3 regions of the Metabacillus rhizosphaerae genome follow, and region 1 is predicted to be linked to each of the others. Evidence: predicted binding sites of a transcription regulator. Region 1 holds the regulator's gene; each other region holds the start of a gene.
The links. The regulator CtsR, encoded in region 1, represses protease genes until heat stress. The targets are predictions, from matches to a motif close to ATGGTCAATAAAGGTCAAACA.
Positions count from the first base shown of each region.

Region 2: a site for CtsR is predicted at 3,133-3,153, ahead of clpP (ATP-dependent Clp endopeptidase proteolytic subunit ClpP). Genes of this name have one in related genera too.
Region 3: a site for CtsR is predicted at 3,115-3,135, ahead of WCV66_RS21440 (ATP-dependent Clp protease ATP-binding subunit). Genes of this name have one in related genera too.

Region 1 covers NZ_CP147403.1:574,067-579,205, forward strand. The annotation lists gene clpC (ATP-dependent protease ATP-binding subunit ClpC) at 1-697, opposite strand, end outside; gene WCV66_RS02935 (protein arginine kinase) at 694-1,791, opposite strand; gene WCV66_RS02940 (UvrB/UvrC motif-containing protein) at 1,794-2,345, opposite strand; gene WCV66_RS02945 (CtsR family transcriptional regulator) at 2,361-2,822, opposite strand; gene WCV66_RS02950 (MgtC/SapB family protein) at 2,948-3,640, opposite strand; rRNA gene rrf (5S ribosomal RNA) at 4,010-4,125, opposite strand; rRNA gene WCV66_RS02960 (23S ribosomal RNA) at 4,205-5,139, opposite strand, start outside.
Region 2 covers NZ_CP147403.1:1,383,967-1,389,105, forward strand. The annotation lists gene rapZ (RNase adapter RapZ) at 1-51, shown strand, start outside; gene WCV66_RS06620 (gluconeogenesis factor YvcK family protein) at 55-1,023, shown strand; gene whiA (DNA-binding protein WhiA) at 1,053-2,003, shown strand; gene WCV66_RS06630 (HPr family phosphocarrier protein) at 2,035-2,292, shown strand; gene clpP (ATP-dependent Clp endopeptidase proteolytic subunit ClpP) at 2,403-2,999, opposite strand; tRNA gene WCV66_RS06640 (tRNA-Arg) at 3,367-3,442, shown strand; gene WCV66_RS06645 (hypothetical protein) at 3,586-3,834, shown strand; cyclic di-GMP riboswitch class I at 4,059-4,146, shown strand; gene WCV66_RS06650 (EAL domain-containing protein) at 4,148-5,139, shown strand, end outside.
Region 3 covers NZ_CP147403.1:4,410,883-4,416,021, forward strand. The annotation lists gene WCV66_RS21425 (HAD-IA family hydrolase) at 539-1,105, opposite strand; gene WCV66_RS21430 (metallophosphoesterase family protein) at 1,130-1,867, opposite strand; gene WCV66_RS21435 (hypothetical protein) at 1,927-2,958, opposite strand; gene WCV66_RS21440 (ATP-dependent Clp protease ATP-binding subunit) at 3,226-5,139, shown strand, end outside.

The DNA of each region.
Region 1 (5,139 bases):
CAGGAACCTCATTCTGAACGATTTGTTGAGCTAGCCCCTCTGCTATTGCTGTTTTACCAACACCTGGCTCACCAATTAAGACTGGGTTATTTTTTGTACGGCGACTTAATACTTCAATAACACGTTGAATTTCTTTACTTCTCCCGATAACTGGATCTAAACTGCCTTCTCTCGCAATCGAAGTTAAGTCTCTTGCAAGACTATCAAGTGTAGGTGTATTAGCATTGGTCATACCTCCACCTTGATGATTTGAAGATGTTTCATTACTGCCCAATAGCTGAAGAACCTGTTGTCTTGCTTTATTCAAGCTTACACCTAGATTGTTAAGGACTCTTGCCGCGACACCCTCACCTTCACGTATAAGTCCTAACAAAATATGTTCTGTTCCTACATAAGAATGACCTAACTTTCTTGCTTCATCCATTGATAGTTCAATTACTTTCTTAGCTCTAGGTGTGTAGTGGATTGTTTGAGAAGCATCTTGACCTCTTCCAATTAAACCTTCTACCTCTTTTTGGATCTTTTCTGGGCCTAGTCCTAATGCAAGTAAAGCCTTAGCTGCAATCCCTTCACCTTCACTAACTAGCCCCAGTAAAATATGTTCTGTACCTATATTGTTATGTCCTAAACGAACTGCTTCTTCTTGTGCTAAAGCAAGTACCTTTTGTGCGCGCTCTGTAAATCTTCCAAACATCATGATTCATCATCCTCCATCCATTTATTACGTTCCATTTCTAAGTTTAGCCGCTCTCTTATTAAAGCAGCTCGGCGAACATCTCTTTCATTTGGACGTAATGGTCCACCAAAATATTGTTGTAAAAATCCAGGTTGAGTTAAAATCATAAGTTCATTGAGAATATTACGAGATATATCTTTAATAATTCCTAAATCAATTCCCAATCTAACATCAGACAAACATTTTGCTGTCTCATTCGATTCAATTATTCGGCTATAAGTCAAAGTTCCGAATGATCTATACACTCTGTCTTCTAGCTGGTTTTGGGATGAGTTGTAAAGAGCTTCACGAGTAGCTCTTTCTTGGGTAATTAATTGTTGAACCACACTAATAAGATCTTCAACAATATCTTTCTCAGACTTACCTAATGTTATTTGATTTGAAATCTGAAAAATGTTGCCGATGGCCTCACTACCCTCACCATATATGCCTCTTACTACTAATCCAAGCTGATTAATTGCTGGGATAATTCTATTAACTTTTTGGGTAAGTACTAATGCAGGTAAATGCATCATGACCGATGCCCTTAATCCAGTCCCCACATTCGTAGGACAACTGGTTAAGTATCCCCTTCTTTCATCAAAAGCGTAGTCTACCTCTTCTTCAATCCAATCATCTAACTTGTTCGCCATATCCAACGCTTCCTCAAGTTGAAATCCTGGAAATAAACATTGAATCCGGATATGGTCCTCTTCATTTAACATTATGCTAACTTCCTCATTTTCAGAAAGTAAACATCCACCATAAATAGAGTTATCAGCTAGATTAGGACTTATTAGATGCTTTTCTACTAAAACCCTTTTCTGAATGGGCTGCATATCGTTCATCTTAAGCAGCTCCAGCTGACCAATTTCCTGAAATGTTTTATTTGCATATGTTGTTTCAAAGAAGTTAAGAACTTCTTGTGATTCTTCATTAGTAGAAACTGTAGGAAATTTAAACTGTTCCATATTACGTGCTAAGCGAATCCGACTACTTAATACAATGTCCGAATCCGGTCCTTCTTGACTCATCCAAGCACTCATTGCCTTATTCATAAAATTTTGGAGTGACATGATTATGATCCCTCCTCATGAAAGCTACTTATCCTTTTCTCAAGAGATCTTATTTGATCTCTTACTTTAGCAGCTTGCTCAAACTCTTCCTGTACAATGAATTCATGAATTTTAGTTTTCAGCTCATCGATTTGCTTGCGGATATGAATATCTCCCCCTATTCGCTCAGGGATTTTTCCTGAGTGAACAGTGTTCCCGCCATGAACTCGTTTAAGTATTGGGGTTATATGATTTTTAAAAGTAGGATAACAATTTGAACAGCCAAATCTTCCAACCTTTTTAAACTGATGTAAGGTCATTTTACATCGATCACATTGTGGTACATCACTAGCTTTAAAAACATTTTGTTCCTCTGTATTAGCAATATCAGATTCCATGTTAAGCAATCCAGTTAATAAATTATTTAAAGAAAATCCTGTGTTAACATTAAACATAAAAAGTTCACTATTTTCATGTGCGCAATGTTCACATATGTGGACTTCCGTTTTTTCTCCATTAATCACTTTTGTAAAGTGAAACGTTGCCGGTCTTTCATTACACTCCTGGCAGATCATCCGTCTCCCCTACTTTCACTTATATTTCAATGAAGTTATCATGGCCTTAAACATCCTTGCCCTTAATTCGTCCCTATGAGGGAGCTCAATATAAAGGACTGAACGATCAATTACACTTAACATTAATTTAGCTTCGCGGGAAGAAATAACTTCCTCACTTACAAGCCGACCTATAATGTCCTCAGCAGATGCCTGGGAAAGGCGGTGATGAATCAAGTGTAAGATTTGATCTAAGAGGTGTGCCTGATTATTTGCGCGAACCTTAATAATCCGAATATAGCCGCCGCCACCACGCTTACTTTCAACAACGTAGCCTCTTTCAATTGTAAACCTTGTATTAATAACGTAATTGATCTGTGAAGGCACACACTGAAATTTATCTGCAATTTCACTTCGTTTAATCTCGACTATTTCCTTGCCACTACTATCTAGTACCTTTTTCAAATACTGTTCAATAATGTCTGAAATATTTCTCACTCAACCTCCCCCTCACTGACTTTGACTATATTTGACTTTAATATTACTATAAAACGAACAGAAAAATTTTTCAACTTTTCTGTTTCAATTTAAATATTGCCAAAATAAGAGGAAGTAAAACGTATTTAAAATATTTTTTCCACTTCGTGATTCTCTACCAGTATCTTTTCTAAATCAGTATGTGAAACAGAAGATATATCAATATCTAATTGATAATGAAACACAACATTGCTATCTTTATCTTTCCTACAAGATGTCATTACTATCTTATGGGTTGTTACATCATATGATGTTAATTTTTGAATTACTTGATCAATCGTAGTCTTGCGGGAATCTACGGATATTTTCATTTTCCTCCTTGCCCTTTTAACATTCATATAATTTTCAAGTTGATTTAAGAATATTAAACACATTAAAACCATTGCTGTAGTAAAAAATGCTACTACATACATTCCGGCACCTATAACTAAACCTAAACCAGCCACGATCCATATTGATGCAGCTGTCGTTAGCCCTCTTACAGTTGCACCCTTTACTAGAATCGTTCCACCACCTAAAAACCCTATACCACTAATAACATATGATGGAATCCTAGCTGGATCAAACCGAATATTGGGATCATTATCTATATAACTTTTGAAACCATATAGAGATAAAATCATCATTAAACAAGATCCTATTCCCACTAGTAAATGGGTTCGAAATCCTGCTGGATGATTTTTAAATTCACGTTCCAATCCAATTACTCCACATAAAAGGGTCGCTATAAATATACGAGCAAACATGGTATATGTATCTTGATTTAATAATTCAAGCATATTCATTCATTTCGCCTCTTTAGCTATAAATATGTGATCTTATATATATATACTCAAATGTCTGTCTTCAAAACACAATTATCGAATAATTTTCAATGAATATTTTTGATCCTTTTATATTTTTAGGACATTAAATTACTCTAAAAGTATTGCTCAATACTATTGAATTAAAAAGAAATTCGTCAGTTTTATGTAGATTTAGTATCTGGAAGCTATAAGTTGGATAATAATTTTCTAGTCATTTTTTCTTGGGACTTTTTAAAACATTAGACTTCTTGAACAACTTAGGGTAATAAAAAGTTCATAGGCAGAGAAGGTTCTTTATATATACAAAAAAGACCAGTATCTCTACTGATCTTTTTCTCTCTTACCTGGCAACGTCCTACTCTCACAGGGGGAAACCCCCAACTACCATCGGCGCTGAAGAGCTTAACTTCCGTGTTCGGCATGGGAACGGGTGTGGCCTCTTCGCCATCATTACCAGATAATTTATGAAGTTGAAGGATATTCCTTCAAAACTAGATAACGATACACAATTCAATTCACTTCATTTAACGCTTTTATTAGGTTAAGTCCTCGATCGATTAGTATCTGTCAGCTCCACACGTCACCGCGCTTCCACCTCAGACCTATCAACCTGATCATCTTTCAGGGATCTTACTAGCTTACGCTATGGGAAATCTCATCTTGAGGGGGGCTTCATGCTTAGATGCTTTCAGCACTTATCCCTTCCGCACATAGCTACCCAGCTATGCCTTTGGCAAGACAACTGGTACACCAGCGGTGCGTCCATCCCGGTCCTCTCGTACTAAGGACAGCTCCTCTCAAATTTCCTACGCCCACGACGGATAGGGACCGAACTGTCTCACGACGTTCTGAACCCAGCTCGCGTACCGCTTTAATGGGCGAACAGCCCAACCCTTGGGACCGACTACAGCCCCAGGATGCGATGAGCCGACATCGAGGTGCCAAACCTCCCCGTCGATGTGGACTCTTGGGGGAGATAAGCCTGTTATCCCCGGGGTAGCTTTTATCCGTTGAGCGATGGCCCTTCCATGCGGAACCACCGGATCACTAAGCCCGACTTTCGTCCCTGCTCGACTTGTAGGTCTCGCAGTCAAGCTCCCTTGTGCCTTTACACTCTACGAATGATTTCCAACCATTCTGAGGGAACCTTTGGGCGCCTCCGTTACATTTTAGGAGGCGACCGCCCCAGTCAAACTGCCCACCTGACACTGTCTCCCAGCCCGATAAGGGCTGTGGGTTAGAATTTCAATACAGCCAGGGTAGTATCCCACCGACGCCTCCACCGAAGCTAGCGCTCCGGCTTCTCAGGCTCCTACCTATCCTGTACAAGCTGTACCAAAATTCAATATCAGGCTACAGTAAAGCTCCACGGGGTCTTTCCGTCCTGTCGCGGGTAACCTGCATCTTCACAGGTACTATAATTTCACCGAGTCTCTCGTTGAGACAGTGCCCAGATCGTTACGCCTTTCGTG
Region 2 (5,139 bases), 810 kb from region 1:
TATCATACTCAAGTTTCTCACCGGGATATTGAGAAAAGAAAGCAACATTAATTAATGGTGAATGAACATTTGCCAAAGGTTGTCATCATTGGCGGGGGTACTGGTTTATCTGTCCTATTACGAGGATTAAAGCAGTTCCCCTTAGACATTACAGCAATTGTCACAGTCGCAGATGATGGCGGGAGCTCAGGCAGGCTCCGAAATGAATTAAACATTCCTCCTCCTGGTGATATTCGCAATGTATTAGCAGCTTTGTCAGATGTTGAGCCTCTTGTCGAGGAGCTTTTTCAGCATCGTTTCAATAAAGGCAATAATTTAATTGGACATTCATTAGGAAATCTTATCCTAGCTGCTATGACAAATATTACTGGTGACTTTGTCCATGCAATAAAGGAAATGAGTACTGTTTTAAATGTGCGTGGAAAAGTATTACCTGCTGCAAATACCAGTGTCATTTTAAACGCTGAAATGGAAGATGGAACCATTGTTTCTGGTGAGTCCAAAATTCCTTTTTCAGGAAAGAAAATAAAGCGAGTCTTTCTTAGTCCTGATGATATTGAGCCGTTACCTGAAACAATTGATGTGATTAGAGAAGCGGATTTAATTATAATTGGGCCTGGAAGTCTGTACACAAGTATTCTCCCTAACCTTCTTGTTCCAAAAATAGGCGAAGAGGTTTGTAAAGCAAAAGCAAAAAAGGTTTACATTTGTAATGTGATGACACAAGCAGGAGAAACATTGAATTTTTCTGCAAGTGATCATGTTAAAGCATTATATGATCATATGAGATGCACATTTATGAATACCATTCTTGTTAATGAAGAAGAAATTCCTGATCATATCAAATCGTTATATGAAGAGGAGCTTGCAAAGCCAGTACATTTTGATATCGAGGCATTAAAATCATTAGGCCTTGAGGTCATCACAGATAAAATTGTAAGTTACGAAAATAGTGTTATTAGACATGATACAAATAAAGTGGCAAAGCTACTTTATGGAATCCTTCAGCAAGAAATGACATAAGTGCATGTCTTAGAATGGGGGTGCAGTGGTTGTCATTTGCATCTGAAACAAAAAAGGAACTAACAAACTTAGAACTAAAGCCTTGCTGCCTAAAAGCAGAGCTATCTGCACTTATTAGAATGAATGGATCCCTTTCATTTTCAAACCGAGTGATTATGGTTGATATTCAAACAGAAAATGCAGCTATTGCAAGGCGTATCTATATATTATTAAAAAAACAATATGATATCACAGTGGAATTACTAGTACGTAAAAAAATGCGATTGAAAAAGAACAATGTCTATATTGTTCGCCTAGCTGAAAAGGCAAAGGCTATCTTAGAGGATTTAAATATTTTAGAGGAAGATTTTACCTTTGTAAGGAATATATCAAGCTCACTGGTGAAAAAGAAATGTTGCAAACGCTCTTATATTCGTGGAGCATTTCTTGCAGGAGGCTCTGTTAACAATCCTGAAACTTCCTCTTATCATCTCGAAATTTTCTCTCTTTACAAAGAGCATAATGATTCTCTTTGCGAGTTAATGAATACATTTGATTTAAACAGCAAGACGTTAGAACGAAAAAAGGGCTTCATTACGTATTTAAAAGAAGCAGAAAAAATTACCGAGCTTCTTAATATAATCGGTGCCCATCAAGCATTACTTCGTTTTGAGGATGTAAGAATTGTCCGAGACATGAGAAATTCTGTTAATCGTCTAGTGAATTGTGAAACAGCCAATTTGAACAAAACGATTGGTGCTGCACTAAGACAGGTTGAAAATATTCGATTCATTGATAATAAAATTGGGCTAGATGCATTACCCGATAAACTTCGAGAAATAGCAAAGCTACGAGTCGAATATCAGGATGTTACATTAAAAGAACTGGGTGAAATGGTAACAAGCGGAACAATTAGCAAATCTGGTATAAACCATCGCTTACGAAAATTAGACCAAATTGCAGAACAACTACGAACTGGCCAACCGCTATCATTAAAATAATAAATTAATTAAAAGAGAAGAGGAGATAACTATGGTTGAAAAAAAAGTTGAAGTTCACCTGAAAACTGGTTTACAAGCTCGTCCAGCAGCACTATTTGTTCAAGAAGCAAACCGGTTTGCATCAGATGTTTTCTTAGAGAAAGACGGAAAAAAGGTAAATGCTAAAAGCATTATGGGGCTTATGAGTTTAGCAATAAGTTCAGGATCTATCATAACACTAATTGCAGAAGGTAATGACGAAGAAGAAGCAGTAGATACATTAGCTAACTATGTACAGCAAGAAGGATAACAAAAGGCAGCACACCGCTCAGGAAATAGAGACGGTGTGCTATTTTTTACCCTATTTAAATAACAGAAAAGAAAAAAGCTTACCTTCAATGGTAAGCTTTTTACTATATATTACTTTTCGCCAATTGGGCTACGGTCTAATACTTTATCAATTAAACCATACTCTAGAGCTCGACTAGCAGTCATGAAATTATCACGCTCTGTATCACGCTCAATGACATCTAAGGACTGACCAGTACGGTCTGAAAGAATTTTGTTTAATTTGTCACGCAAGAAAAGAATACGCTTTGCAGCAATTTCAATTTCTGTTGCCTGACCTTGTGCTCCGCCAAGTGGTTGGTGAATCATTACTTCACTGTTAGGAAGTGCATAACGTTTACCCTTTTCACCAGCTGCAAGTAAGAATGCACCCATTGAAGCGGCCATACCGATACAAATTGTTGAAACTTGTGGTTTAATAAATTGCATCGTGTCATAAATTGCCATACCAGCAGTGATTGATCCACCAGGTGAGTTAATATAAATGGAAATATCCTTTTCTGGATCCTCTGCTTCTAAAAATAATAGCTGAGATACGATTGAGTTTGCTACGTTATCGTCAATTCCACTTCCAAGCATAATAATGCGGTCTTTCAATAGACGAGAGTAAATGTCGTAAGCACGCTCACCACGATTTGTTTGTTCAATAACTGTAGGGATTAAATTCATTATTCTATTCCTCCTTCGTAATAAGAAAGATTGCACTAAAGGATAAACTTATACCAGTATGTAATCCTTTAGAACATAATACTAAACATGCATCTAGCAGTTGTAATACTTTATGTATTTCCATCATACAACTAAGGTCAATAAAGGTCAAACGAAAAGGTCAAAGATCCTTATTGACCTTATTTATACTATACTATGTATTTGTTAATCATAACATGTTTATCATGTTTCCCACATTTATTGCATTTCAAACGGTATAAATAATCGAAATTGGATTAGGAATAGAATATAGTGTTTGCTATAAAAAGACAGTTGAAATTATTGTAAAGTTCACGTATAATTTTCGTTACTGATGTATGAATATTTTGCGCTCGTAGCTCAGTCGGATAGAGCGGTGGTTTCCGGTACCACGTCTGCCGGGGGTTCGAATCCCTCCGAGCGCGTCATAGATGTTTAGGATAGCAAGGGTTTGAGTGAATCTCAGGTCCTTGTTATTTTTTATGGACAAGTTTCTTGTTTATTATTTTAGTTTATCTAAATTTAGAAACCTTTTCTTTATCCTTTTAACAATAGAGGAGGAATAAAAATGCATAAAGAACAACCTCATTCAGTCACAACAGTTGATTATAAGAGAATTGATGATAATAAGTGTTTTGTAGAAGTGAAAGGCTATGATGCGATATTGGGTTCTGAATTTAAAGGTGTTATAAAATTCTTGAATGGTGAACCTTTTGGGGATATTATTCATCCTTTAAACAGCTCGCTATCTCCAGATTGCCGTGTATTTGTTACTACCTATTTAATAACCAAGTACAATGAAGGTGAATATAATTAACAAAAAGCTTATCAAGTATGTATGAGTTATATTTAAGCTTTATTGCACTTTAGAACGTCAAACCTAACGGTGGGATCCTTTGATAGGATCCCTACGATTTTTTAGTACACATGTTTCAGTTTAACCACTTAAGTGCCTGAATTTTAACTTTCAGGAATATAAAAATTTTTTTGTGAAATTTACCATCTAAAGTCAGGATTAAATGACGATAAAAGTAATATAATCTTCGATAATGGCAAACCCAGCGAAAGTTGGTGACGCAAAGCTACGGACCTAAGGAGAATTTCTTTTTACTTTACTTGAGGTGAACTAAGTGATTAATTCATTTTTTGCTAACTATCATCCATTACTTTTTGTTGTTTCATTTATTATTGCTATCTTATCTTCTTATACTGGTTTTGATATACTTTACCGCCTTTCAAACCAAAAGGGGCGAAAGAAAACAATTTGGATATGGTATGGTTCTTTTACTATTGGTATTGGGATTTGGACGGCGCATTTTTTAGGAATGCTTGCTTTTATACCCTTTCATTCATTTGACTTATCTCATGTGTCTATTTCTTTAATAGTTGCAATAAGTCTTATGTATTTGACATTAATCATCAGTGCAAAAGCTCAAAAAAGTAGGGCTCATGGCAACTTAGCAAGTCTTATTTGGGGGATAAGCTTTCTCGTACTTCATTTTAGCGGAATGGAGTCATTTCATGGTCAAATTGAATACAATTTTTTCTCAGTTTTAGTAGCGACACTATTCGCCTTATTACCGACCTTTTATATTCTAAAAATGTTTATGCGGAATATGTTATCTCCTTCATTAGGCATTTTTCGTATGAAGATGATTAGCGGAATTCTTATGGGAATTAGTTTAATGTGTTTGCACTTTTTATCAATGGTAGGAATGACAAGTCATCTTGCTGCTTCTGAGCATGTAACCATCAACCATAATATTTACTTAACCGTTGGAATAGGAATAGGTAGTGTAGTTATTCTTTTCTTTTTTATTTTGATTTCTGTAATAGATAGAAAATTCACCAGCCAGTCACAGAAGTTAGAACGTACTGAACAGGTGGAGAAGGAACTGATTGAGAGTGAAGAACGTTATCGTAATCTTATTGAGAAATCTCCCATAGCACTGCTTGTAATTCAAGATGACATAATTGTTTACGCAAATCCTGAAGCGATTAAATTATATGGTGCTTCTCATGAGAAGCAATTAATTGGAAAATCAATTAAGAAAATTGTTCATCCTGATAGTATCGAACACTTTAAAAATTCAGTGGATAATCTATTTAAAGGCAAGGAACA
Region 3 (5,139 bases), 1.8 Mb from region 1:
TTAGAATAATCATAATACGAAATAAAGTAAACAGTCAAACATAACACTTAGTCGATTTCTTAAATAAATATGTGATAAACCGTTTAAAAATACCTTTTCCAATGAAAAATCACGTATTATGACCTTAAATGAGTGATACAGCTAAAATTGTTAAACTTTTACTCTTTTCCAGTGAAATATTGCTGAATTTCCACTGGTAAACCAATACTTAATTATGGGTTCCTAAGTAAAAACAAAAATAGAGTAACCAATCAATTATTGATCACTCTATTTGAACAGGTTGGGATCTCAGTTTTTTTAAAAATTTGGCTCTTTTCTAAAAGATTGTTGTTTTTGAACAAAACTGATTAGGGTGATTGGAACGGATATGCGAGACTCCTGTGGGAGAAGCGGGACAGATGAGACCCCGCAGGCGCTTCGCGCTGAGGAGGCTCATCGCCCGCCCCACGGAAAGCGAGCATCCTCTCGCTGCAATCAACCAACCCAATACTATTTTAAAAGCAACAAAGTTTGCGAAAACAGCCAAAAATTTAAAGTATTAAATTTTTATTGTTTTATAAAAATCTTCATATGTATCTAAATAGAAGTCAGCCCCTTCTGCTTCATTCTGAAACAAACATGTATGCAGGCCAATTTCTTTTGCTGGGACTATATCGAGGACACGATCTCCTACAGCTAAATCTAATTTATACTTATCATGTAAGTAACGATATGCAGTAGGATCAGGTTTTCTTGGAAAACCATCGTCTCCAGCTACAATTTCTTGAAAGTAATGATTCCAACCAAAATAATCAAGAATTGTTTGAACTTCTTCTCTCGGCTTATGTGTCATAATGACATTTAGATTTGATTGTTTTAATACGTCTTCAACAAATGGAAATGGTCGTTTTTTTTCTGGCGATATTGCTCGTTCCTTCAGTTTAAATTCAGCTATTTGATCTTCTGATAGTTGAAAGAAAGCTGTTGCATGTGTAAAAGATTTCTTAAGTTCTAAAAAAATTTCATCAGGTGGAACACTCCCCTTTAATACTTCGTGCAAAACATTTGTAAATGCTTTGTAAGTATCAAATAATGTTCCATCGAAGTCCCATAAGATGTTCAACATTGTCTTCCTTTCATTGTAAAAAATCTATTTTTTAATTCCACGATAACGAGCAGTAGTTAGCTCAATAATATACGGCTCAAGATCTGGCATTTTTGCAAGCCTAGCTAATTGGATTGCAAATTCTATATCATATGGCACTCGTACAAATTGAATTGAGAAGCTAGAACTTTTCTCAGAAAAACCATATTGTCCCTCTAAAATAACATAAGAAGCTTGTGTTACATCAAGAGGATTACCCACACTACCAGTATTAAATAACGTTTTACCTTGAATATGCTGAATAAAGGCGTTGTGAACATCACCATAACCAACAATATCTGGCTGTTTATTTTTCACACCTGTATGAACGGAATTCTCAAACATACTTAACCTTTTTTCAACAGAGTCCCAAGGTTGAATACGTGTATATAAGCTAAATGGTGATGCATGGAATAATCGAATGGACCTACCACTCATATAAAAATCAAACGAAAATGGAAGAGTTTCTAAATAAATACATTGTTCATTTCTAAGTTGGTTTTGGTGCCATTTTAATGTTTCAAATTCTGTTTCCTTTGTAATAAAGTCGTCCCAATTTCCTTTAACAACAACCTCACAAACCTCTCGTATCCTATCAATAGCGGCGCTTGAATCGGGCCCTTTTCCTACTAAATCACCTAAACAAAAAATGCGTTGGATTTGCCTGGAATGAATATCCTTTAAAACTGCATCAAGAGCAGGGATGTTGCCATGTATATCAGATATTATCGCAATACGTTCCAAAATACCCCTCCAAATCAAATAATTAAACGATTCGACCTCTTAATATTATCATACAGTAACTACTTTCTTGGTGCTTTTTTTACAATTAATAAAGCTAGCGTTCCTAAACAAACATAGCCAAAAATTGGGTATAATGATGAAATCAATGAGCTGTACCCGATCTTACTAATAAATGCAGCGATACACAAAATTGCACATACGATTATCATGCGCGGAATTTTCAAATAGGTTGCCACTTGTTTTTCAAGTCCAAAAAGATTGCCAATAACTGATGTAAAGACCTCACCATAAATGACAGCTATATATATGAAGTAAAATGCATAAAACGCTGTTTTCATTACTTCTGCCATCGGGATATCAAACTGCGTTAAACTTGGCAAAGTTGAAAGAGCGATATGACTACTAATTAATATAACTGTTAAAAAAAATCCACCTAGCATTCCACCTCTTTTTAAAACTTTCTCATCATTAATCTCACTAGCTAGCGGAACTAGTACTGCTGAAGCCATTGTCAAATTAAAAGCAGCATAAGAAAATGCAGATAAAATCCATTTGAATTGATCGGATGTTTCAGAAGGTATTAAATATAATGGGTCAAGGGAAAAAGATTGAAATGCTAGCATCACACTAAATAAAATTAACATTGGAACCACAATGATGTTTACGCTGAATAATCCCTTAATACCAAAAGCCATCACAGCAATAGTTAGCAAAATCGTAATGATTACTCCTAACCTTATAGAAAGGTCAAGCTGTTCCTTAAAGATTGCACCTGCACCTGATAGCATAATAGATGTTAAGCCCAAGAGAACGATCAACATAAAAACATTCACAAAGCCGCCAATCTTAGCGCCAAATAAAAAAGTCATTAAATCTTGATAGGATGTTGCCTTAATTCTTTTTGATAAGATGAGCATTTTCGTTCCAATTGATATAAAAAGAAAACCGGCTAAAAGAATTCCTGCTAGTCCAAAAACACCGTACTTCGTGAAAAATTCAACGATTTCCCTACCTGTCGCAAACCCAGCACCAACTACAGTACCAACGTAAACAGCTGCAACCTGAAGGGAAGAAACCCAAGATCTTCGCATCTAACACACCTCACTCAAGTTAAACAATGCTTGTATCATTATATGAAGAAAACCCTAGATGATTCTTCCCTCTTCAAAACTATGAATTTTGGTAATACTTACAAATGAATTTTTAGAGTCTAAATACTTGAAAGTCAAAAAAGGTCAAAGTATACTATGGTCAAGGAAGGTCAAATCAAAGATCTTTTTTTTTTCACTTATTAGTCAGATAAGATCAAAGTTTCTTATAAAACAATAAAATTCAAAATTGAAAAGGGGTTTTCATTTATGATGTGTGAAAATTGTCAAAAAAACCACGCTACTGTACATGTAAACTTTCAAATAAATAAACAACAAAAACAAATCACATTGTGTCAGGACTGCTTCTCCGCTTATAAACAAACGATTCCTACTGGTGGCATAAATGGATTTTCTTCATATCCATTTGATTTATTTTTAAAAGGATTTCATTCAAGTCAACAATCACAAGGGGCACAACCACAAACTCAGCCTCAACATGGTAGTGGATTCCTTGATCAACTTGGTCGAAATTTAACACATGCTGCTCGTGCCGGTCTAATTGATCCAGTGATTGGCCGTGATGAAGAAGTAGAGCGAGTAATCGAGATTTTAAATCGACGCAATAAAAACAATCCTGTATTAATCGGGGAACCTGGTGTTGGTAAAACAGCTGTTGTCGAGGGTCTTGCGCTACAAATTGCGAATGGGACTGTTCCATCTAAATTAAGAAACAAAGAAGTGTACCTTTTAGATGTTGCTTCACTTGTGGCAAGCACCGGGATTAGGGGTCAATTTGAAGAACGGATGAAAAAAATCATAGATGAACTACAAAACCGTAAAAATATTATTTTATTCATCGATGAAATTCATCAGCTTGTAGGAGCTGGTTCTGCAGAAGGTTCTATGGATGCTGGAAACATATTAAAACCAGCATTGGCCCGCGGAGAGCTTCAAGTTGTTGGTGCAACAACTCTAAAAGAATATCGTACTATTGAAAAAGACGCTGCCTTAGAACGACGCTTTCAGCCTATTATTGTACAAGAACCTTCAATCGATAAAGCAGTAAGCATTCTAAAGGGAATCCAAGCGAAATATGAAAACTTTCATCACGTCACATACACGGATGAAGCGATTAATGCCTGTGTAACATTATCACATCGTTACATTCAGGACAGATTCCTACCTGATAAAGCTATTGATCTTCTTGACGAAGCAGGATCTAAAAAAAACTTAGCGTTATCTAACGTAAATGATGAACAGGTTAAGGTTCGCTTAGTTCAATTATCTAAACAAAAACAAGACGCAACAGAAAACGAAAACTATGAATTAGCTGCTAAATTAAGAGATGAAGAGGTTCGTTTAGAAGCTCAATTAAACCAACAGGGGAATCCTGAAAAACTGCTCGTAGATGTAGATGATATTCAAGCGATCATCGAGAAGAAAACGGGTATCCCAGTTGGCAAGCTTCATGAAAACGAGCAATCAAAAATGAAACATCTAGAACAAAACCTTTTAGAAAAGGTGATTGGCCAAGCAGAAGCGGTTAAAAAGGTAACAAAGGCAATTAGAAGAAGCCGCGCAGGCTTAAAATCAAAAACAAGACCAATTGGTTCCTTCCTCTTTGTTGGACCTACTGGAGTTGGTAAAACTGAATTAACAAAAACATTGGCAGAAGAGTTATTTGGTTCAAAAGATGCGATGATCCGTCTAGACATGAGTGAATATATGGAAAAACATGCCATTTCAAAAATTATTGGCTCCCCTCCTGGCTATGTTGGTCATGATGAGGCAGGACAACTAACGGAAAAGGTTCGCCGAAACCCATACAGTATTATCTTATTAGATGAAATCGAAAAAGCTCATCCTGATGTTCAGCATATCTTCTTGCAAATCTTAGAAGACGGAAGACTTACAGATAGCCAAGGTCGTACGGTTAGCTTCAAAGACACTGTTATTATTATGACAAGTAATGCAGGCGTTGGAGAAAAGCGAATCAAAGTAGGCTTCGAAACACCAACAAACGAAGCAATGCAAGAAAGCCAGCTTTTACATTCATTAGGCTCTTTCTTTAAGCCGGAATTCTTAAATCGATTTGATAACATTATTGAATTTTCTTCTCTTGAAAAGGAGGATCTATTCAAAATTGTTACATTAATGCTAGATGAATTATCAAATACACTA